One region of the Sphaerisporangium sp. NPDC049457 genome, then DNA from elsewhere that is predicted to be linked to it. Evidence: riboswitches for the same ligand, from Rfam matches in the RefSeq annotation. Region 1 holds a riboswitch; the other holds the start of a gene.
What was found. A riboswitch is a leader RNA that binds a small molecule or an ion and turns the genes downstream of it on or off. The one in region 1 is predicted to bind thiamine pyrophosphate.

Region 1 (11,549 bases):
GGAGGCGGCCCGCCGGTCGGGCGTCCCGGTCGTCGCCGTGTGCGGCAGGCGGACGCTGACCGACGACCAGCTCCACGTGGCGGGCATCCAGGCCGCGTACGCGCTGACCGACATCGAGAGCGACCTGCGCCGCTGCATGGAGGAGGCCGGCCCCCTTGTGGAACGACTCGCCGCCGATCTGGCCGCCGACTGGCTTCCCCGGGTCACCGCCCATGCCCGCGACTGACGGTGAGCGACCGGCGGGCCTGCCGCCCGCCGGCGCCGGGCTACCGGGTGCGGCCTCACCCACAGGCGCTGGGCCAAGGGCGACCTCGCCCACAGGCCCTTGGACGGAGGCGGTCTCGTCCATGGACCCTGGGCAGGAGGCGGTCTCGGCCGCCGATCGGGTGCGTGGGAACGGCTTCGACCTGGTCGTCCGGTCGCGGCGGGTCGTGTCGGCGGACGGGGAGCGACCGGCGGCGGTGGCCGTCCGGGACGGGGTGATCGCCGCACTGCTCCCGTACGACGCCCGCCCCGGCGCGGCCGAGGAGGTGGATCTCGGCGACGTGTGCCTGCTGCCGGGGCTGGTGGACAGCCACGTGCACGTCAACGAGCCCGGCCGCACGCACTGGGAGGGCTTCGCCACGGCCACCAGGGCGGCGGCGGCCGGTGGCGTCACCACGATCATCGACATGCCGCTGAACTCCCTGCCGCCGACGGTCGACGTCGACGCTCTGCGGGTCAAGCGGGCGGCGGCCGCCGGGCAGTGCGCCGTCGACGTCGGATTCTGGGGCGGCGCCATCCCCGGGAACGCCGGTGAGCTCAGGCCGCTGCACGAGGCGGGCGTGTACGGCTTCAAGTGCTTCCTGTCGCCGTCGGGCGTGGAGGAGTTCCCGCCGCTGGACGCGGGCGGGCTGCGTACGGCCATGCGCGAGGTGGCGGCCTTCGACGGGCTCATGGTCGTGCACGCCGAGGACCCGGCGCTGCTCACCGATCCGCCCGGTCCGACATATCAGGAATTTCTCGATTCGCGGCCCGGGGAGGCCGAGCGGCGGGCCGTCGAACGGGTCATCGCCGCGGCGCGCGAGAGCGGCGCGCGGGCGCACATCCTGCACGTGTCCTCCGCCTCCTGCCTCGAACCGCTGGAGGCCGCCCGGCGCGACGGGGTGCGGATCAGCGCCGAGACCTGCCCGCACTACCTGACCATCACCGCCGACCAGGTGAGCGGGCCGGAGTTCAAGTGCTGCCCGCCGATCAGGGACGTCGGCAACCGCGACCGGCTGTGGGAGGGCCTGGCGGCAGGGGTGCTGAGCTGCGTGGTCTCCGACCATTCACCCTCCACCGCCGACCTGAAGGTGCCGGACTTCGCCGCCGCGTGGGGCGGCGTCTCCTCCCTCCAGATCGGCCTGCCCGCCATGTGGACCGAGGCCCGGGCACGCGGCCACGGGCTCGGCCGGGTGGTGGAGTGGATGTCGGCGGGACCGGCGGCGCTCGCGGGTCTGCCGTCCAAGGGAGGCATCGCCGTGGGCATGGCCGCCGACCTGGTGGCCTTCGACGACACGGCCGAGTTCACCGTCGAGGCGGCCCGGCTGCGCCACCGCAACCCGCTGACCCCGTACCACGGCCGCACGCTGACCGGCGTCGTCCGGGCCACCTGGCTCCGGGGACGCCCGGTGACCGACGCCACCCCACCCTCCGGAGCCCTCCTATGACCGACCGGGACCTGCGCAGGCTGCCCGACCTCGCCCTCCGTTCCCACGGTGGGTCCGTCGTGGCGGCCAGCGACGAGTCCTTCGCCGAGCGCCAGGCGTTGATCAGGCCGGGCCGGCCCGCCTTCCAGGCCGGGACCTTCGGCGCGAGGGGACAGGTGTACGACGGCTGGGAGACCCGCCGCCGCCGCGAACCCGGCCACGACTGGGCCGTCGTCCGCCTCGGCATGCCCGGCGTCATCCGGGCCGTGGTGGTCGACACCGCCTGGTTCACCGGCAACTACCCGCCGTTCGCGTCGGTCGAGGCGTGCGAGGCGGCGGGCCACCCCTCGGTCGCCGAACTGCGGCTGGCCGACTGGGTGGAGATCGTGCCGAAGAGCCCGCTGACCGGGGACGCCGCGCACACCTTCCCGGTCTCCCACGGCCGCCGGTTCACCCATGTGCGGCTGAACATCTTCCCCGACGGCGGGGTGGCCAGGCTGCGCGTCCACGGCGAGGTGGCCGCCGACCTCGCCATGCACGACGGGATGCCCCTCGACCTGGCGGCCCTGGAGAACGGCGCGCTGGTCACCGCCTGCTCCGACGAGTTCTACTCCTCGCCGCAGAACGTCATAGCCCCAGGGCTGCCCCGCCACCAGGGCGAGGGCTGGGAGACCGCCCGCCGGCGCGACGGGGGCAACGACTGGCTCGTGGTGCGGCTGGCCGTCCCCGGCGTCGTCCGCGTCGCCGAACTCGACACCGCCAACCTGGTGTACAACGCCCCAGGCTCGGCGTCCCTCAAGGGCGTCCACGCGGGCCCGGCGGCCGGTCCCGCCGCGAGCGCGCTGGAGGGCACGCCCGGCGAGGACGCCGGCTGGTTCGAACTGCTGCCGCGCATCCCGTTGCAGCCCGACACCCGCCACCGTTTCCGCCTCGACGACGACCGCCCCGTGACGCACGTCCGCCTCGACATCCACCCCGACGGCGGCCTCGGCCGCCTCCGCCTCTACGGAACCCCCGCAGGCCCCGGTTGACCGCCCCAGGTGTCCAAACCCCGGGGACCGGTGTCCGAAGCCCTGAGGACGAACCTGCGCCCGCGGCGGTGCCGAGAGGCGACGCGCGGGCATGATGCCAGGCAGAGGAGCCAGGCGGGGGAGCCGGCATCGAGGAGGGGACATGATGGAAGCCGCCGGCGCGCCGGCCGTGAAAGTGGTGCCGCCCGGCGGCGGAGAGTCCGTCGCCATCCCGGGGTTCGGCGCGGTCTTCAAGCTCTACGGCCGCGACAACAACGGCGAAGTGGCCATCGTGGAGCATCCGTTCGCCGTGGGCGCGATCACCGCGCCGCACCGCCACACGCGCGAGGACGAGCACTCCATCGTGCTCGAAGGCGAAATCGGCTTCAGGTCCGACGCCGACGAGGTCGTCCTGGGACCCGGCGGCTACATCACCAAGCCGCGGGGGCAGATGCACGCCATGTGGAACGCGGGGACGACGCCCGGCCGCATCATCGAGGTCATCACACCGGGCGGTTTCGAGGACTACTTCCGCGAACTCGGCGAGCTGCTCACCTCCGGAGAGTCAGCCCCCGGGGTGAGCCTCCACCAGACGCCCGAATTCACCGAACTCGCCATGAGATACGGCCTGACCTACGGCACCCCCGACTGGCTCGACGACATCGTGGCCCGTTACGGCCTGACGCCCCCGACCCATTGACCACAGCGGCTCAAGCCCCGTCATGCACCGCCGCCGTCTTCGTCGCCGGCATGGCCGGAAACCGTACGAGCACCGCGCCGCGTGTGTTGCTCCAGTCCCTCCGATGGGGTGCTTGTATCGGCGCCGCGTCGGCGCCGCGTCGGCGGGGCGGTGGACGGCGAGTGCCGGCGCCGCCCTACGGCGGCACCCGGCGAACCTTTCCGGTCATCGCACCGGGGTGATCGCGCCGGCTCATCCGCCGCAGCTGGAGTAGTGCCTGCTGCTCTTGTAGTCCTGGATCAGCCAGCCGCTCTCGGTCTTGCGCAGGGTCAGAGTGCCCAGCCTGTTGGGGTCTTCCGCCGGCTTCTCGCCCTCGGGGAGAGTCCATCCTTCACCGCAGTATCCGCTGATCTCGGCCTCGGGGCCCTTGGTCTTGAGGCCCGAGGGGACCATCTTCCGGTAGGCGTCGGGCTCGGTGATCTTTCCGTGGAAGAGGTTGACGGCCTGCGCGCAGGTGCTCATCTCGTTATCGCGCGCGAACAACTCCTGCGCGGCCGGCGACATCAGGTTGCAGGCGTCCTCGCCCTTGTCGTCGGCGATGAACGCGGTGAGCCTCGTCAACGTCTCCTGCGGCGTGTCCGCCCCTTCGGGCTCCCCGCCGCCGCAGCCCGCGACGGCCAGTGATGACAGCAGAAGGACGAGCGGCAGGCGGTACGGACGCATGTTCTCCCCCACGAATGCGGACCAGTCGCGGAGACTTTACCTATTAACGCAGCGCTTCATCACTCTTTTTGGGACATCTCTGAATACGGGAAATAAGTCTTGTTGATGCAAATAAGTAGATATTCAACAGCGAAAGTCACATAAAGGGCACTTCGTCTGGATCGGCTGTCCCGCGCGCCGATCAGCGCCGGCCGTTCAGCGCCGGTAATCGAGGAACAGCGTGCCGCTCTTGCCGCGCTCGACCTCGACCAGCTTCCACGACTGGACGTCTCTCTCTCGAACACCCGCCTGCCGTGCCCGACCACCGCCGGCGCGACGACCAGCCGCAGCTCATCGATGAGCCCGCCCCGCAGCAGCGAGCGGGCCAGTTCGATGCTGCCGTGGACGCCGATGTCGCCGCCGGGCTGCTGCTTGAGGGCGGCCACGTACTCGTGCGCGGGGGCGGTGACCAGCGTGGAGTTCGCCCATTGCCGGGCCGGCGCGCTGGAGGTGACGACGTGCTTGCGGGTGCCGTTGATGAAGCCGGCGAACGGCTGGAAGTCGGACCCGGGCCAGTACCCGGACCAGTAGTCGTACGTCCCGCGCCCCAGCAGGACGTCGTCCTGGGTCGCGATGACCCGGCCGAGGTAGGACACGAGCTGCGGACCGTCGTCGGCCATCCAGTCGCCGTAGCCATGGCGCCGCACTGGCCGCGCATGCGCAATCTTCTCGAAGGCGACATCCTCTACCGTGCCAGGAAGTACGCCGAAAGCGGCCCCGCCGAGGTGTTCGCGGACATGCACCCGGCCATCCGCTGGGAAGATCGCACCCTCTACCTGGAGCACCGCCCAGAGGAGCTCTCCCGCGTGCTGAACGGCGAGGGACTGCTGCTGGCTCCGTCGGTCTTCGTCTGGCCTGAACTGCTCTACCGCACCGACTCTCCCGGCCAGGCGGCCATCACCTACCCCGTACGCGCCATCGCCACACTCTGGGAACGCGGCACCGCGCCCGCCCAGGACGCGCTGGCCGCCGTCATCGGCCGCTCCCGCGCTCTGCTGCTCGGTGAGCTGGACGCCCCCGCCTCCACCACCGAGCTGTCCCGCCGCACCGGCCTGGCTCCCGCCAGCGTCTCCGAACAGCTCACCCTGCTGCGGTCCGCGGGCCTGGTCACCAAGCATCGCGTCGGCAGGGCCATGCTCTACGTTCGCACGGAGCGCGCTCAGGTGCTGCTGGACGGCTGATCCCGGCCGCGCGCCCGCCGGTCGCCGCCGGACGGTGACGTGGTGCCCGGTGGTCAGTGCCAGATGGTGACGCGGGTGCCCGCCGGGGCCTGGCCGAGGGGGTTCTCGGCGACGACGGCGCCGGTGCCGGCGATGCGGCGGACGCGGACCTTGAAGCCGGCCGCGCGCAGTTCGCGCAGCGCGTCGGTGACCTTCTTGAAGCGGACGTCGGGGATGGCGACGAGAGCCTGTCCGGGCTGGACGTTGTCGGGATTCTCCCAGGGCCAGTGGAAGCCGGTGTCGGGCCCCTTGGAGCAGGTGAGCTGTACGGCCTGCCCGGCGGTCACCTCGGCGCGCGCCGCGGGCACCTGGGCGATGATCGTGTTCGGCTGGGCCTCGTCGGTCTGCTGGACGACCGTCGGCGTGAAGCCCTTCTGCCGCAGGAAGGCGTCGGCCTGGTCGCACTGCATCTCGCTGACGTCCGGCATGAGCAGGCCGGCGCTCAGGACGAGCTGCACGCGGCTGCCCTCGCGGACCTTGGCGCCGACCTGCGGGCTGGTGCGCATCACCAGGCCGCGCTGGACGGTGTCGCTGGGCACCCGGCTGACCGACCCCGGCGTGAGACCCACCTCGGAGATCTTCGCCTGCGCGTCGCCCTGGGAGAGGTTCAGCACGTTCGGCACGGCGATCTTGACGGGGCCGGACGACGGGATGAGCGTGATGACCGCGTCCTTGAGCACCTGCTTGCCCGGCTCGGGATCGGTGCGGAGCACCTTGTCCTCGGCGAGCTTGTCGTCGTGCTCGGCCGGCCCGACCTTGACCGAGAAGCCCTGCCGCTCTGCCTGCGCCTTGGCGACGGTGACGTTGAGGCCCATCAGGTCGGGCACCTTGGTGTACCGGCCCTCGGAGAACCACCAGCCGGTGCCGGCGATCGCGGCGATCATGATGACGGCCAGCGCGCCGATGAACAACGCGGGCCGCAGGCTGCGGCGCCCGGCCGGCGGGGCGGGAGCGACCGCGGGAGCGGCCATCATCTCGGTGCGCGAGTGGACGAGGGTCGGGTTGGCGGGCGGGACGCCGGTCTCGCGGGGCGTCAGGCCCGGCTCGCGGAGCATCGAGGGGGACGTCGCGCCGGCGGGCGTGCGCTGCGGAGCCTTGTCATGGGGGTCATGGGGCAGCCCGCGATGCGCCTCGACGGCCGCGACGAGCATGGCGGTGGCGTCGGCCGGTCGGCGGGCGGGATCGCGGTCGGTCGCCGACAGCACCAGCGCGTCGAGCGCCTGCGGCGTGCCCTGCACGATCGCGGAGGGCGGGGGCACCCGGTCGTGGACGTGGCGGTAGGCCACCGACATGGGGCTCTCGCCCTGGTAGGGCTGCTGCCCGGTCAGCAGCTCGAACAGCAGGACCCCGGCCGCGTACACGTCGCTGCGCGCGTCGGCCTGCCCGGCGGTCACCTGCTCGGGCGACATGTACGCGATCGTGCCGATCATGACGCCGGTCTTGGTCTGGTTGCCGGCCTCGATCGCGCGGGCCAGCCCGAAGTCGACGACCTTGACCCGGCCGTCGTCGGTGAGCAGGACGTTCTCGGGCTTGACGTCCCGGTGGACCATGCCGGCCTGGTGGGCCGCGCCGAGCGCGGCCAGCACCGGAATGAGGATCTCAAGGGCTTCGCGGGCGGGGAAGCGCCCGCGCTGGCGGAGGACGTCCCGCAGGGTGCGCCCGGGGACGTACTCCATCGACAGGTAGACGTTGCCGGCGTCGGTGCCCTGGTCGAAGACGTGCACCACGTTCGGGTGCGACAGGCTGGCGACGGACTTGGCCTCGCCGATGAAGCGACGCACGAAGTCGGGGTCCTCGGCGAGCGAGGGATGCATGACCTTGAGGGCGACCGTGCGGTCGAGCCGGACGTCCAGGGCCAGGTAGACAGCGGCCATGCCGCCCCGGGCGATCCGGGACTCGACCCGATAGCGCCCGTCCAGCAGCCGCCCTAGGAGGGGGTCCGCAACCGTCGTGTCCACGGGAGTGAGTTTACGGGCGGTTTGCCGGGGGCAGGGCAAGCACATCCCAAACCGATGCCGACATGTTCTCCCGTCCCCAAGGGGTCATCGTTGTCACCTGGCACGCGGCTCGATCGCCGGTGAGGAGGCCTCAGCGTACCGCCGCCGCGGGATCCGGCCCGCGAGGCGCGCCATACGACCCGCCGTGACGGCCTCACGCATCGCCGCCGCCATCAGGCCGGGGCGCTGCGCGCGGGTGACGGCGCTGGCGAGCAAGACCGCGTCGCATCCTAGCTCCATCGCCAGCGCGGCGTCGCTCGCCGTGCCGATGCCGGCGTCAAGGATCACAGGGACGGTCGCCGACTCGACGATCAACTCGATGTTGTGCGGGTTGCGGATGCCGAGGCCCGAGCCGATGGGGGAGCCCAGCGGCATCACGGCCGCGCATCCCGCCTGCTCCAGGCGCCGCGCGAGCGCCGGGTCGTCGCCGATGTAGGGCAGGACGACGAACCCGTCGGCGACCAGCCGCTCGGCGGCGTCGAAGGTCTCGATGGGGTCGGGGAGCAGGGTGCGCTCGTCGTTGATCACCTCCAGCTTCACCCAGTCGGTGCCGAGGGCCTCGCGGGCCAGGCGCGCGGTGAGCACGGCCTCGCCGGCGGTGAAGCAGCCCGCCGTGTTCGGCAGCACCTTGATGCCGCGGGCGCGCAGGACGTCCAGCACCGACCCTCCGGCCGCGGGGTCCAGGCGCCGCATCGCCACCGTGGTGATCTCGGTGCCGGAGGCGGCGAGCGCCTGGTCGAGGACGTCCAGCGACGGCGCCCCGCCCGTGCCCATGATCAGCCGGGAGGTGAACTTCTCCCCGCCGATGACCAGCGCGTCGGCCGCCCCGCCGGTGTCGTGCCCGGTGTCGTGTCCGGCCGTCCGGCCGGGGATGTGGTCAGCCACCTTGCACCGCCGTCAGCACCTCGACGCGGTCGTGCTCGCTGAGCGTGGTGGACTGCCACGCGCCGCGCCGCACCACCTCGTCGTTGACCGCCACCGCGACGCCCGCGGCGGAGGAGGTCAGCTCCTGGACGGCCCGCGCGACGGTCGCCCCCGCGGGCAGGTCATGGGACACGCCGTTGATCATCACATTCATCGCCGTTCCGGGGCGGGAGAGCCCTGGCGTCCGCCAGGGCGCGGACCCCGTTCCTCCTTCGTTCATCGGTGGGTCTCGGCGAACCGCAGAGGGGAGCAGAGCGCCGCCAGCGGGGCGAGCCCCGGGTCGGGGTCGCCGGCCACCAGTTCGGCGGTGAGCGGGCTCAGCAGCACGCCGCCGCGGTAGTGGCCGGTGGCCAGCACCAGCCCGGCCATGCCGCTCGGACCGACCACCGGAAGGTTGTCCGGCGTTCCCGGGCGCAGCCCCACGGCCAGGTCGACCACCTCCAGCTCGGTGATCCCTGGCACCAGCTCGCGGGCGTCGCGCAGCAGCTCCCACAGGGCTCCCGCGGTCACCCGCGTGTCGAACCCCATCTCCTCCTGGGTGGCACCGAGCACGATCTCGCCGTCGCCGCGCGGCACCATGTACGCGCGCGAGCCGTGGACGACGCCGCGCACGCACCGGCCGAGGAACCCCGGAGCGCCGCGCAGCCGCATGATCTGCCCTTTGACGGGACGCACGGGCGGCAGCGCCTCCGCGGGCAGGCCGTCCAGGGAGCCCGACCAGGCCCCGGCCGCCAGGACGACCAGCTCGGCGCCGATCGTCGCGCCGCTCGCGCACCGCACCCCGCGCACGACGCCGCCCGTGCCGGGCGCCGCCGTCCCGGGAGCGGCGCGCCGCGCCTCTCGCGCCGGGTCGCCGTCGGTGAGCAGGCCCGTGACGCGGTCGGCGACCAGCCGCACGCCCCTGCGTGAGAGCGCGGCGAGCAGCGCGGCCGTGACGCGGCGCGGGTCCACCCAGGCGTCGCCCGCGACCAGGATGCCGCCGCGCACGGACGGGGCGAGCATCGGCTCGGCGCGTCGGCACTCACGGCCGGTGAGCCGTTCGACTGGAAGCGACAGCTTCTCCAGGAAGCCGGCCATCTCCGACAGCGCCGCGAGGTCGTCGGCGCCGAACGCCACGTCGAGCGTGCCGTCGCCGCGATGGTCGACGTCCATCCCCGACTCGGCGGACAGCTCGGCGGCGAACGCCGGCCAGCGGGCCAGCGAGGCCAGGCCGAGCCGCAGCAGGGGCTCCTCGGTGTAGGTGACCTCGCTGACGGGGGCGAGCATCCCCGCCGCCGCGTGGGAGGCGCCCGACCCGGGCGCCGGGTCGACGACGGTGACGGCGCGCCCGCGCTGGGCGGCGCGCCAGGCGATCGACAGGCCGATGACGCCGCCGCCCACCACGACCACGTCCGCGTGGCTCGGCCCGCCGGGATCGGCGTCCGCTCCGGGCAGGTGCGCCGGAGACGCGTCCCGCGCCTCGGCCGAGAGGGCGTCAGGCATGTTCACTTGATGTCCGCTCCCTTCGCCGGCATGATCCGGATCAGGTTCGTGGCGGTCGAGGGCCGTGAGCCCTCCTCTCAGCCCGGTCTCGCCGGACTCCCGCGCGTGCTGGTGACCCAAGCCTATGCCCGTCCCCGCATGGCCGGAGAACCGGCTATTTCTCCCCTGGAACGGCTTGGCCACCTGCTTGAGTGTTCTCATCACTGCCTGTGTGGGATAGTGAGCTAATTTGTTACCAAATCGCCGTTGGCGGGTTACCGTGCTGGCCGCTTAGGGTCAGGATGTGAATCATGTCGTGGTGGTGGGGGCCGGACTGGCCGGCGTGCGCAGTGTCGAGGCGCTACGGGCGCGCGGTTACCGAGGGCGCCTCACACTGATCGGTGAGGAGCCCCATCGGCCGTACGACCGGCCACCGCTGTCCAAGGCCGTCCTGCTCGGCGACCTCGACTCGACGATCGTCGACTCCGACCTCGGCGCGCTGGAGGTCGACCTGCGCACGAGCGTCTCGGCGAAGGGGCTGCGCGAGGGCGCCCTGGAGACCACCGAGGGCGAGCTGGAGTACGACGGCCTGGTGATCGCCACCGGCGCGTCCCCCATCCGGCTGCGCGGCGAGGGCGCCCAGTACGTGCTGCGCACCATCGACGACGCCCTGGCGCTGCGCTCCGCCCTGGTGCCGAAGGCCCGCGTCGCGGTCGTGGGCGCCGGGTGGATCGGGGCCGAGGTCGCCACCGCGGCCTGCCGCGCCGGCTGCGAGGTGACCGTCGTCGAGGCCGCGGAGTCGCCGCTCGCCGCGGCCCTCGGGACCGAGGTGGGCGGCCGCACCGCGTCCTGGTACGGCCAGGCGGGCATCGACCTCAGGCTGGGCACGATGGTCGGCTCGGTCGACCCCGGCGGCCTGACCATGATGGACGGCTCGTGGATCCCGGCCGACGTCGTGGTGACCGGCGTGGGCGTGCGCCCGAACGTCGCCTGGCTCGCCGGCTCCGGCGTCACGCTGGACAACGGCGTCGTCGTGGACGAGCATCTGCGCACCTCCATGAAGGGCGTGGTCGCGGTCGGCGACTGCGCGAACTGGTGGTCGCGGCGCTTCCAGCGGCACATGCGCGTCGAGCACTGGGACACCGCGCTCAACGCGCCGGAGACCGCGGTGGCCACCGTGCTGGGTCAGTGCGCCGTCTACGACCCGGTGCCGTACTTCTGGTCCGAGCAGTTCGGCCGCATGGTCCAGTACGCGGGCCACCACGACGGGGCCAGGCTGGTCCTGCGGGGCGACCCGGACACCGACCGCAAGTGGGCGGCGTGCTGGCTGACCGAGGACGACCGGCTGGCCGCCATCCTCACCGTCGACCGGCCCCGTGATCTGGTGCAAGGGCGTCGCATCGTCGAGGCAGGGCAAAGTCTCGACGTTGATAAGGCGATCGACCCCTCGATACCCTTGCGCGACTGCTTGTGACCCCCTGCGGGGTGTTTGAGAAGAGGCGCGACGTGGTAGTTGTGGTTCCGTGACGCTTTCTGTTGCACAGATCGACCGTGAAACCGACCAGATGGTGGGGGAGTGGCTCCCCCTCACGGAAGTGGGCAGGCGGCTCGGGCTCAGCACCGGGCGGGCCAAGCAGCTTCTGAAGGACAAGAAGCTCATCGGCGTCCGCCGCGGCGGCCCCGAGCCCGAGGTCCCCGCCAAGTTCATCGCCGGAAACGACGTGATCAAGGGGCTTCCCGGCACGCTGACCGTCCTTTCCGACTCCGGCTACGATGACGCCGCCGCCCTGCGGTGGCTGTTCACCGCCGACGACTCCCTGCCGGGA
Region 2 (11,549 bases), on a different contig from region 1:
TCGGGGGCGCGCGCGTTGAGCTCGCCGGCCGGGAGCAGCCCGTACAGCAGGATGGTGGCGCCGTAGATGTTGGACCAGGCCGCCTCGATGGCCTGCCCGGTCAGCCAGCGCCGCCAGCCCTGCCGCTCCCGCGTGTACCTCGCGGCGGCCCGCAGGTGGCGTTCGATGGCCGTGTGCAGCGACCGCAGCCCCGGCTCGTCCGGCCGGGCGGCCAGGCACCGCCCGGCGTCGGCCTGGATCTCCTGGCCGCGCGAGGCGATGTGCACCCGCCACACGCCGGGCCAGCGCAGCATCTCCTTCTCGCTGAGCCCGATGTAGTCACCGAGCCCGCCGCCGTCCTCGGCCTCGCGGGCGGCGTCGCGGGCGTTTTCGTGTCCGCCTTCGTCCTCGGCCTCGCGCGCGTCGCGGGCGTTCTCGCGTCCATCGGCGTCGCCGGGACGATCGCCTTCGCCTGGACGGGCGCCCTCGCCGGGGCGGTCGCCCTGGTCCGGCGCTCGGACGCCAGAGGCGCCTCGTCCGTCGCCGGACGCGTCGTCCGATCGCACGGCCGGGTCGGCTGCCATACGCTCCTCCAGGGTTCGCCCGTCTCCCTGGGCTTATCGCGACCCGCGGCCCCCGCGCTACCTCTTTGCGATCATCGGTGGCCTTTTGCGATCACCGCCGGCTCAGGCGCGGGCGGCGATGTCGGACCGGTGGTGCGAGCCGCGCAGCTTCACCAGCTCGACCTGCGCGTACGCGGCGGCGCGCGCAGCGGCGATGTCCGCGCCGGTGCCGACGACGTTCAGCACCCGCCCGCCGGCCGACACGACCCGCCCCTCGGCGTCCAGCGCGGTGCCGGCGTGCAGGACGTAGGCGTTCTTCGCGGCAGGGTCGAGCCCTTCGACGAGGTCGCCCTTGACCGGGTCGGCCGGGTAGCCCTCGGCGGCGACGACCACGGTGACGGCCGCGCCGTCGCGGAAGCGCGGCGCGGGCCGTCCGGCGAGGGAACCGGTCGCGCAGGCGAGCAGCAGCTCGGCGAGCGGCGTCTCAAGACGGTCGAGCACCACCTGGGTCTCGGGGTCGCCGAAGCGGGCGTTGAACTCGATGACCTTGGGCCCTGCCTTGGTGAGGGCCAGCCCGGCGTACAGCACACCGGTGTACGGCGTGCCGCGCCGCGCGAGCTCGCCGATGGACGGCAGGACGATGTCGTCCATGACCTGCTCGGTGAGGCCGGCGGGCGCCCACGGCAGCGGCGTGTAGGCCCCCATGCCGCCGGTGTTCGGACCCTGGTCGCCGTCGTAGGCGCGCTTGAAGTCCTGGGCGGGCTGCAGCGCGACGGCGGTCGTGCCGTCGCACAGCGCGAACAGCGACACCTCGGGCCCGTCGAGGTACTCCTCCACGACGACGCGCCCGCAGGCCGCCGCGTGGGCGAGCGCCTCGGCGCGGTCGGAGGTCACCACGACCCCCTTGCCGGCCGCCAGGCCGTCGTCCTTGACGACGTACGGCGCGCCGAACGCCTCCAGCGCGGCCTCGGCCTCCTCAGGGGTCGTGCACACGCGGGCCCCGGCCGTCGGCACGCCGGCGGCCACCATGACGTCCTTGGCGAAGGCCTTGGAGCCTTCGATGAGGGCCGCCTCCTTCGACGGGCCGAAGCACGGGATGCCCGCCGCGCGGACGGCGTCGGCCACGCCGGCCACCAGCGGAGCCTCGGGGCCGACGACGACGAGCTCGGCGCCCAGGCGCCGGGCCAGCTCCACGACCTGCCCGGGATCGGTGGGCACGACCGGGTGGAGCGTCGCCACCGCGGCGATGCCCGCGTTGCCGGGAGCACAATGGAGGTCGGACACCGCGGGGTCGAGGCCCAGGGCACGGCACAGGGCGTGCTCGCGGCCGCCGCTGCCAATCACAAGAACGCGCACGTGGGGAGTCTACGGGCCAGGTCTGGGGTCACCGGACGCCGCGGTCGTCGCCGCAGGTCGCGCGGGATGGCACCCGTCCAGGGAGCGATGAATGGCCGGTGTTCACAGGCCGCGCGGCCACCTTTTGTCGACTTCTGCATGATCGAGCGATCGCGGGGGGCTGTAAGCTGAGGGCTGAAGCCTGCCTGTGGTAAGTTAGGGCGGCTTTGGGCCGTCTCTCGGGAGATTGGAGGTGGAATCGGGATGACATCTGGTGATCCCAGCAGTACGTGCTCGCGCACGTACGTCGTGCGCACACCCGACCACTCCAATTCGGTGTCCGACTGAGAGCCACACGCCTGTTCTTCTTTGCGACGTTCGTCGCTCTAACTCTCTTTTCGCGCGTGGGTTCCCGATGTCGGGCGGGAAGGGACCGCCATGCGCTCGTCCACTCTTTTCCAGCGGATCAACCTGCACCCGCGCACCACCCACGTGCGGCTCGGCGCCTCCGTGCCGGTCGGCGGGGTGCGCCACGAGCCGGTGAACGGTCGTTGCGTTCCGCCGCGTGACTCCCTTGTGCAGTACGGCGCGTACATCGCCGGCAAGCGCGTCCACGTGTCCGGCATCCCGGAGGCCGTCAGCCTGGTGCGCGAGCACAACGCCGCCTCAGAGAACGGCGGCGCCTACGTCTGGGTCGGCCTGCACGAGCCCGAGGCTCCCGAGGTCGAGTGGCTGGCCGAGGTCTTCGGCCTGCACCCGCTGGCCGTGGAGGACGCCATCAAGGCGCACCAGCGGCCCAAGGTCGAGCGTTACGGCGACTCGCTGTTCGTCGTGCTGAAGACCATCGCCTACCTGGAGCACGACGAGCTGACCGCCTCCAGCGAGATCATCGCGAGCGGCGAGATCATGGTGTTCGTCGGCCCCGACTTCGTGGTCACCGTGCGCCACGGCGAGCACTGCCCGCTCGCGGACGTGCGCGGCCGCCTGGAGGACAAGCCCAAGCTGCTCGCCCGCGGTCCCTCCGGCGTGCTGCACGCCATCGCCGACCACGTCGTCGACCGCTACCTCTCGGTCGCCGACCAGATGCAGGCCGAGTTGGAGGAGGTCGAGGCGGCCGTCTTCGCCGACGTCAGCTCCCGTGACATCGGCCGCATCTACCAGCTCAAGCGCGAGATGATCGAGATGAAGCGCGCGGTGACGCCGCTGCAGACGCCGCTCGGCGCGCTGCCGCAGCGCCGCATGATCCCCTCAGAGATGCGCGAGTACTTCCGCGACGTCGTCGACCACCTCTCGCGGGTCTGCGAGCAGGTCGAGTCGTCGAACGAGCTGTGCAACTCCATCCTGCAGGCGGCTCTGGCCAGGTCCAACGCCCTCGCGAACGAGGACATGCGCAAGATCTCCGCCTGGGTGGCCATCATCTCCGTGCCGACGATGATCGCCGGCATCTACGGCATGAACTTCACCCACATGCCCGAGCTGAACGCCGTCTGGGGCTATCCCCTCGTCATCGGCGTCATGCTGGTCATCTGCTCCGTGCTCTACCGGGGCTTCCGCCGCAACAGCTGGCTCTGACCGGCGCGCCCGCTCCGCTTCCTGGCCGCGGACGCGCCGCGCCCTGTCAGACGGGCCAGGTCTCCTCGCGCCAGGCGGCGTCCCAGAACATCCACTCGTAGCGCGAGGTGGTGACGAAGTGCTCCAGCGCGCGGGCGCGCTGGCCGTCGGTCGCCTCGGCGCCCGCGTGGTCGGCGAGGGACACCACCCTGCGCACCACGCTCTGGAAGGTCTCGTCCCCGTAGGCGGCGATCCACCGGTGGTACAGCGGGTCGGGTGAGGACTCCTCCAGCAGCGCCTCGCCCACCCGGGCGTAGATCCAGTAACAGGGCAGCACCGCCGCGAGACCGTCCAGGAACGACCCGCCGTAGACGGTCGCCAGCAGGTAGCTGGTGTAGGCGCGCGTGGTCGGCCCGACCGGCTGCCCGGCGGCCGGCTCGGCCGGCCCGCCGAGGTCGGCCATGAACGCCGCGTGCATCTCCTGCTCGGCGGCGATGGCGCCCACCGCGTCGCTCGCGAACGCCCGCACGTCCTCCTCGCGGGGCGCCTTGGCCGCGCACAGGGCGAGGGCGCGGGCGTAGTCGCGCAAGTAGTGCGAGTCCTGCACGACGAAGTGGCGGAACGCCGCGCGCGGCAGCGACCCGTCCACCAGCCCCGTGATGAACGGGTGGCCGAGGATCGCCTTGTAGGTGGGCGTGATGGCCTCCCACAGCTCCTCGCTGTACGGCCGCGCCTGTGGAACGACGGATCCGGACATCCCCATGGAACAACTCCCTACGCCGGCATGACCCGGTCAGGTTCGAGCGGTCTGCGGCCGCCTCAGCCGCACTCTCAGCCCGGTGCGCCGGGCTCCCGCGTTCTGTCGTCCGGTCGAGCTTAGACCGTGCGCGACGGAGACCGGGAACGCCCGCGCCCTTGCCGGCCCGCACGGCGGCGGCCGGACGGACGCCCCGGAAACGTCGGTCCCGGCCCATAAGCTCGGGAGTCGTCCGGAGATGTTCGGGTCGGTCACGGCCCCGCGAGGCGTCCTCCATCGTGCATTCGGCACCCCTTCACAGCAGTGGATTCGGCACACCCTCACACCGAGAAAGAAGACGATGCTGTCTTTCGCCACCATCACCCGCGCCGCCCGCCCCACAGGCACTGTCCGCGCGGCCGTGAAACCCTCGCGTCCGGCCCCGCCGAAGGCCAGGCAGACCCGGCTCGACGAAGAGCTCCTCGGGCTTCTGGTGACCACCTGGGCCATCCGCACGGGCCGCACCCCACCGGCGCGCCCCCCGCACCAGCTCACCACCGACGAACTGATCGCATTCTGGGCCGACGACCACACCACCACCGGCGAACCCCGCTAAGCGCGTGAGCGATCGGTCCGATCAGGGAAGCCGCACCGCGTCCGCGTCAGACGGCGATGGTCGCCCCCGAATCGGCGATGGCCGATTCGGGGGCGACGTCGCCATGGACGCGCTGGAGATACTCCACGGCGTGCTCGGTGGCCGGGTCGTGGTTCAGCCGTTCGCGGTAGAAGTGGAGCCGCTCCTCGCAGTCGTCGATGATCTCGCTCCAGGTGCGGGCCCATATGCGGACGCCGCCCTCCCATTCAGCGATGCAACCGGGTGGACGGTTGGGCGCTTTGGCGTCACGTCGTACGACGTCGTCCATCTCTGCGGAAACCACCCAGAAGTCCCAGGAGACGCGGGCGTCGCGGAACTGCGGGTCGCCGGCCACGGCCTGGGCGTAGCTTTTGATCTGCGCCACCTCCAACTGGCCGATCTTGACTTTCGGAGCCTTGAGCTCGACGACGAGGTGCTCCCGCCCTGAACTGCCTCTGTGGGCCCTGCCCAGCATGAGATCCACGATCCCTCTGCTGCCGTCCTCCCGCCGGACCGGCTCGGCCCGTCCGTCCTCCGGCCGACGGCCCATCTCCTTCAGGTGACGTGCGAGTACCGCGTCCAGGCTCTGGTCGCTGACCATCAGCGCGTACGTGTCCCCGAAGATCCACGTCTCACGCTCGAGGATCTTGTGAAGTTCCCTGCGTTCCCTGACCGTCCTGCTGACATGCGGGTCGAAGACGAGCTGCTTGAGGGCGGCGAGGAAGTCCAGCCGGTCGCCGACCTGCCCCGTCGCCTTGATGACCTGGGAGAGGCTGGTCCGCTGGAGGATGCGCTTGAGTTCCTCCTGTTCCGACTGTGGCAGGCGGAACAGCTCGTCGAGCACGGGATAGAGGCCGCTGGGGTCGTGCGAGATGATCTCTCTGAGCAGTCGCAAGGTGGTCTTGCGGCTTTGGGCGGTGCCCGGAAGACGGCGTGCGATCGTGGTCGCCACTTCGTCGAACATCTGACGTTCGACCGCCTGCGCGGGCATGGCCGGCTCCCCGGTGTAGGGGTAGATTCCGTCGGCCTTCCACTCCTGGATGAGGCGAGTGCGCCGCTCGTGATCACGCTTTCTGAAGTGCCCGCGCAGGGTCTCACGCGCCGACTCCAGGAGTTCGGCCACCTCGTCCATGTCGGCCAGCGGCAGATAACCTCGCCGCTCGACGAAACCGTCCCACAACAGGTAGGCGGTGAAGTGATAGCCGGGGGCCTGGATGCCGGGTGAGGCCTCGTCCAGGACCACTCCGCTGGAGTCGCACAGGGCCAGAACCCGTCCCACGTTCTTGGGCCATTCGATGATACGGAGCCGAGGCTCACCCGATGCGGCCGTGTCGCGGCGAGGAACCGGGTACTCGGCCATGTCCGTCCACACCATCGCCGGGTCCAGCGGAGTGCCCTGGTAGGTGATGAGCACATCGGGATTGGCCGCCAGGAACGGTGCGAAGACGGAGGCGAGTTGCTGGGCGGTGTCCTCCTGCGAGAGCCAGCCGACGAAGTCCGCGGGTACCGAGGCTTCGACCCGTGTGCCACACGGCGTCTCCACCGTCTCGGGCTCGGATATCTCGAAGTCGGCGGGACGATCGACGACACCACTGATCACCGTGCGTTCTCTGCGGCCGTCGGTGGCCTCCGCGATCGTGATCCATCGGACCTGCTCGCCCAACGCGAAGACACGAAGACGGCCTTGTCCACTGCGCCCGTGCAAACCCCGCTTCAGGTGCGGTGAGACCTTCGCGGTCGTCTTCCACGAGCCGCCCAGGCCGCCGAAGTACCCGGCACACGAGGCGTTCGGCATACCGTGGCCGTCGTCCGTCACGCTGACCGACTCCACACCGGCGAGTTCGTTGACCTCAAGGTCGACGTAGACATGGCTCGCCTCGGCATCGAGAGCGTTCCAGATCATCTCTGCGACCGCGCCTACGGGGTCTTTCTGGCGTGCGAGGCGCAGGAGGTGGTCAGGTTTGGCCTCGATGTGAACGGTGCGCACCCGGTCACTATCTCAGATGACGTGCGGAAACAGCGCGCAGATCTGGGAGGACGTAGCACGGGCGACCTGACGGCCTCGTCGAGGGAGCGGGTGGACGATGACGGCCTCAGGGGATGATGTGGAGGCGGGGGCGGTGGTCGTGGATGCCTAGGAGTTCGCGGACGCGGGGGAGGTGCCAGGCCAGCTGTGCGGCGAGGGCGGGCATGGTGAGGCCGGTCTCGGCGGCGGCCAGGTCGAACGCCTGGCGAAGCAGCACGGGATGCTCCCCCGGGTAGCCGGTGATGGGCTCGTTGGCGAAGCCGGGCTGGTCGCGCAGCACGGCGAGGCGCTGGTAGGCGCGCCCGGCCGAGGAGTCCGACAGCAGGCCCACCTCGCGGCAGCGGTAGAGCAGGGAGTCGACCGAGACGCCCCAGGTGTTCTTCAGCTCGGCCAGTTTGCGCAGGTCGAGGCGGCGGGGAAGCTCGGGCAGGATGCTGTCGCGCGGGGTGAGGAACTCGGCGGCGAAGGTGTCGGCCTCGCGTTCCTGCTGGACGTCGCCCGCCGCTGTGTCGCCGTGCAGCACCAGGTGCCCGAGTTCGTGGGCGGCGGTGAAGCGATAGCGGTGGATGTCGTCGAAGCGGTTGGCGGTCAGGACGACGATCGGCCGCGGCAGGTGCGAGGTGGAGAACGCGTCCACCGTCGTGGCGTCCTCGTCGGGCGGAGGGAGGACGACGACGATGCCGTGCGCCTCCATGTGGCGGACGAGATGGGCGATCGGCCCGGCGCCGAGCGCCCAGCGCTCGCGCAGCGTACGGGCGGCCGCGGCCGGGTCGCGGGGCAGGTCGACCCCCGAGTGCACCTCGCCGCCGGAGAAGCCGGGCAGGTCCACGGGCGGTAGCTGGACGCGCTTCTCCAGCGCGTGGGTGAGCTCCCACACCTGTTCGACGAACGCGACCGCCTTGGCCCGCTGGTGCACCCGGGTGGAGCGCAGGCTGCGGAAGTGCGCCATGGACCCGTCGAGCTTGCCGTGCGGCCGCCCCGACAGGAAGAACGCCGCCGGCACGCCGAGGGCGCCCGCCAGGCGCGGGATCAGATCGGGCCGCGGGTGCGTCATGCCCGTCTCGTACTGGCCGATCGCCGCCGGGGTGACGCCCACGCGCTCGGCGAGGTCCTTCTTCGTCATCCCGGCGAGCCGGCGCGCCTGGGTCAGGCGTGCCTGGTCGAAGGCGTCGGCCACCGCCTGCGGGCTCGGCCCGCCGCCGCGGGCGCCGTGGTGTCTCATCGGTGGCCGGCCTTGGTCGTCTTCACGGTCGTCGGTCGTCGTTCCCACGTCGTCGGTCGTCGGTTCGTCTGTCTGTCTGTGTCTGTCGGCTTGGTCGGCCCGGTTGCCTGGCGGCTGGTCGGCCCGGTCGTCCAGTCGGTCCGGTCGCCTGGTCGGTCTGGTCGGCGCGGGCGGGGGCGTGGGTCAGTGGCGGTCGCCGGTGCCGGTGCTGGACGGCGGGGGGTCGCCGGCGGGCTCGCTGTTGACCGGGTACAGCGTGCCGTTGGCGCGTTCGGCCGCGGGACGGCTGCTGATGGTGAGGCCGGGCTCGGCGCCTTGGTCGAACCGCGAGGCGGCGTCCGGCTCGGCGGCCGGAACGGTCTGCGCGACCCACGGCAGGGCGGTGAGCAGCGGGATCTGCTCGCAGTGGACCCAGTGGACGCGGCCCATGTCGTCGATCAGCTCGGCCTCGCCCCAGTAGAGCCTCAGCAGGCTGGCCTGGGCGTTGGCCGCGTACGCGACGGGGATGAGCCGGGTGTCGGCGGGAAGCTGCGCGAGCAGGGGGCGCGCCTCGGCGAGCTCTCGCAGCCCGGCCGCCTCGCCCTCCTCGTCCGCGCCGAAGTCGAGAACCTCCTGGTGGTAGCGCGTCTTGGGGCCGAACCGGGTGAACAGCTCACGGACCAGCGCCGACACGCGGCCGTCGCCGACGCGGGCCTCGCTGATCGGCGTGGTGTCGTCTTCGGCGTAGCGGAACGGCAGCAACAGGTTGCCGTCGAGTACGACGAGGTGGTGCGGCGAGCCGTACGGCCGGACCACCTGGAACCCCGGCTCGTGCCTGAACCCGTCGACGAGGGCCTCGTAGCGCCGGGCCATCAGCGTGGACCCGTAGGCGTACCGTTTGTCGCTCCTTGAGGACTTCTGGGCGTCCTGCGCGTTGGTCGCCGCCTCGACAAGGGACGCGGCGAGCCGGCCGCGCACCGCCGCGGCGCGCTCGCCGAAACGCTCGACGGCCCACGCCGACATCTCCGCCTGCATCGCTGACCTCCCGTGAGACCGGGCCGCACCGGCCGCGGGCGTACCGGCCCGGCGGCGCGCGGCGCCCCTATGTCACTTCAGTTCCTGGCACCATACCCCCGCCGGCACTGCAGTTGATGTTGGGACGCGCGGGAAACCGGGATCAGGCGGGCGCGGGGCGCAGCGCGGCGGCGGGCTCGGGCAGCGGGAGGCCGCGCCGGTCCCACAGCTCGCGCATGCGGTCGGGGTAGTCGGTGACCAGCGCCGCCGCGCCGAGGTCGAGCAGGCGCCCGGCCTCCTCGGTGTCGTTGACCGTCCAGACGGCGACCGGCAGCCCGGCCGCCGCGGCCCGCGCCATGAGCCGCTCGTCGACCAGGACCCGGTCGGGGGACAGGGTGGTGGCGCCGATCGACGCGGCCGCCGCCGCGATGTCGCCGCCGAAGTCGGCGACATGGTCCAGCCCCAGCCACGCGGGCGTGAGCGTCGCCTCCTCCACCAGGGCGTAGCGGGCGGCGATGAGGTCCTCCGCGGCGCGCAGCACCCGCCAGTCGAAGCTGAGGATCGCCGCGCCGCCCAGCCTGCCGTGCCGGTCGAGCTCGGCGATCACCAGTTCGGTCAGCTCGCGCGGGTCGCCCGACAGGTCGGGCCTGGTCGGGTCGGACTTCAGCTCGACGTTCAGCCGCACGTCGTCGCCGCCGTAGGCGTCCACCAGGGCCAGGACGGCGCCGAGCGTCGGCATGCGGGTGCCGGGGACGGAAACCTGCGTGCGCGCGAAGGGGTCGGAGCGGGACTTCGGGTGCCGCACCCCCACGTCCAGCGTGCGCAGCCGTTGCAGGGAGAGCGAGCGGATCGGCTTGCCGACGTAGGGGAACTCGGGGTCCCCGGGGATCGCCGGGCCGGTGTCGGTGCTGGTCACCGGCGACACGGTCAGATCATGAGTGAGCACGAGCCGGCGGTCGGCGCTCAGCGCGACGTCGAACTCGATGGCGTGGACGCCCAGCTCCAGCGTGTAGGCCATGCCCGGGAGGGTGTTCTCCGGGCGCAGGCCCCGTGCCCCCCGATGGCCGTGTATCTCAACCTGCACAATGGCGCACCCTATCGTCCGCGTCCCCCGGCCCTCTTCAGGCGGGGCCGTGGAACGGACGGACGGGGCCGGCGCCGAGTCTCCGGCGGTGCGCCGGGCGGGGTGGGCCCGCCCGGCGGGGACCTTCAGATCAGCGGGCGCAGGGACAGGGTCTGGGTGCGGCCGGGGCCGACGCCGATGGCGGAGATCGGGGCGCCGCTCAGCTCCTCCAGCGCCCGGACGTAGTCCTGCGCGTTCTTCGGCAGGTCCTCGAACGACTTGGCCTCGGTGATGTCCTCCTGCCAGCCCGGCAGCTCCTCGTAGATGGGCTTGGCGTGGTGGAAGTCGGTCTGGGTCATCGGGATCTCGTCGTGGCGCACGCCGTCGACCTCGTAGGCGACGCACACCGGGATGCGCTCAAGGCCCGACAGCACGTCGAGCTTGGTGAGGAAGAAGTCGGTCACGCCGTTGATGCGCGTGGCGTAGCGGGCGATGATCGCGTCGAACCACCCGCAGCGGCGGTCGCGGCCGGTGGTGACGCCGTACTCGCCGCCGGTCGTGCGCAGCCAGTCGCCCATCTCGTCGGTGAGCTCGGTCGGGAACGGGCCCGAGCCGACGCGCGTGGTGTAGGCCTTCAGGATGCCGATGACGCGGGTCAGCCGGGTCGGCGGGATGCCCGAGCCGACGCACGCGCCGCCGGAGGTCGGCGAGGAGGAGGTGACGAACGGGTAGGTGCCGTGGTCGATGTCGAGCAGGTTGCCCTGGCCGCCTTCGAGCAGGACGACCTTGCCCTCGTCCAGCGCCTTGTTGAGGATCAGCGAGGTGTCGGCGATGTGCGGCTTGAGCCGCTCGGCGTAGCCGAGGTACTCCTCAAGGACCCGCGCGGGCTCGATGCCCCTGCGGTTGTAGACCTTGGTCAGCACCTGGTTCTTCTCGTTCAGGGCGACCTCGATCTTCTTGCCCAGGATGCCGGGGTCGAGCAGGTCCTGGACGCGCACGCCCATGCGCGCGATCTTGTCGCCGTAGGCGGGGCCGATGCCGCGGCCGGTGGTGCCGATGCGGGCCTTGCCCAGGTAGCGCTCGGTGACCTTGTCCAGCGCCTTGTGGTGGGGCATGATCAGATGCGCGCTGGCCGAGATCAGCAACCGGTCGCACGAGATGCCGCGCTCACGAAGGCCGTCGATCTCCGACAGCAGCACCCCGGGGTCGATGACGACGCCGTTGCCGATCACCGGGACGACCTCCGGAGAGAGCACTCCGGTGGGCAGCAGGTGCAGCGCGTACTTCTGGTCGCCGATGACCACGGTGTGGCCGGCGTTGTTCCCGCCCTGGTAACGGACGACGTAGTCGACCTCCCCGCCCAACAGGTCGGTGGCCTTACCCTTGCCCTCATCGCCCCATTGGGCGCCCACGAGAACGACAGCCGGCATGGTTAACTCCCGCGCAC

Region 2: it holds a riboswitch for thiamine pyrophosphate, as region 1 does, so the genes downstream of both, tenA (thiaminase II) here and ACZ6QO_RS14195 (FAD-dependent oxidoreductase) in region 1, are expected to answer to the same signal.

The regions. Positions count from the first base shown of each region.
Region 1 is NZ_JBVJHR010000008.1:27,505-39,053, reverse strand. It holds gene ACZ6QO_RS14245 (glycerate kinase) at 1-226, shown strand, start outside; gene allB (allantoinase AllB) at 348-1,691, shown strand; gene alc (allantoicase) at 1,688-2,701, shown strand; gene ACZ6QO_RS14230 (cupin domain-containing protein) at 2,844-3,380, shown strand; gene ACZ6QO_RS14225 (hypothetical protein) at 3,612-4,082, opposite strand; gene ACZ6QO_RS14220 (dihydrofolate reductase family protein) at 4,142-4,768, opposite strand; gene ACZ6QO_RS14215 (winged helix-turn-helix domain-containing protein) at 4,685-5,302, shown strand; gene pknB (Stk1 family PASTA domain-containing Ser/Thr kinase) at 5,356-7,299, opposite strand; gene ACZ6QO_RS14205 (thiazole synthase) at 7,393-8,112, opposite strand; gene thiS (sulfur carrier protein ThiS) at 8,216-8,416, opposite strand; gene ACZ6QO_RS14195 (FAD-dependent oxidoreductase) at 8,479-9,744, opposite strand; TPP riboswitch at 9,745-9,857, opposite strand; gene ACZ6QO_RS14190 (NAD(P)/FAD-dependent oxidoreductase) at 10,028-11,197, shown strand; gene ACZ6QO_RS14185 (Rv2175c family DNA-binding protein) at 11,247-11,549, shown strand, end outside.
Region 2 is NZ_JBVJHR010000005.1:133,643-145,191, forward strand. It holds gene ACZ6QO_RS09920 (hypothetical protein) at 1-563, opposite strand, end outside; gene purD (phosphoribosylamine--glycine ligase) at 666-1,898, opposite strand; gene corA (magnesium/cobalt transporter CorA) at 2,316-3,449, shown strand; gene tenA (thiaminase II) at 3,496-4,191, opposite strand; TPP riboswitch at 4,183-4,294, opposite strand; gene ACZ6QO_RS09940 (hypothetical protein) at 4,526-4,780, shown strand; gene ACZ6QO_RS09945 (ATP-binding protein) at 4,827-6,785, opposite strand; gene ACZ6QO_RS09950 (helix-turn-helix domain-containing protein) at 6,892-8,046, opposite strand; gene ACZ6QO_RS09955 (hypothetical protein) at 8,230-9,060, opposite strand; gene ACZ6QO_RS09960 (glycerophosphodiester phosphodiesterase family protein) at 9,203-10,123, opposite strand; gene ACZ6QO_RS09965 (adenylosuccinate synthase) at 10,249-11,532, opposite strand.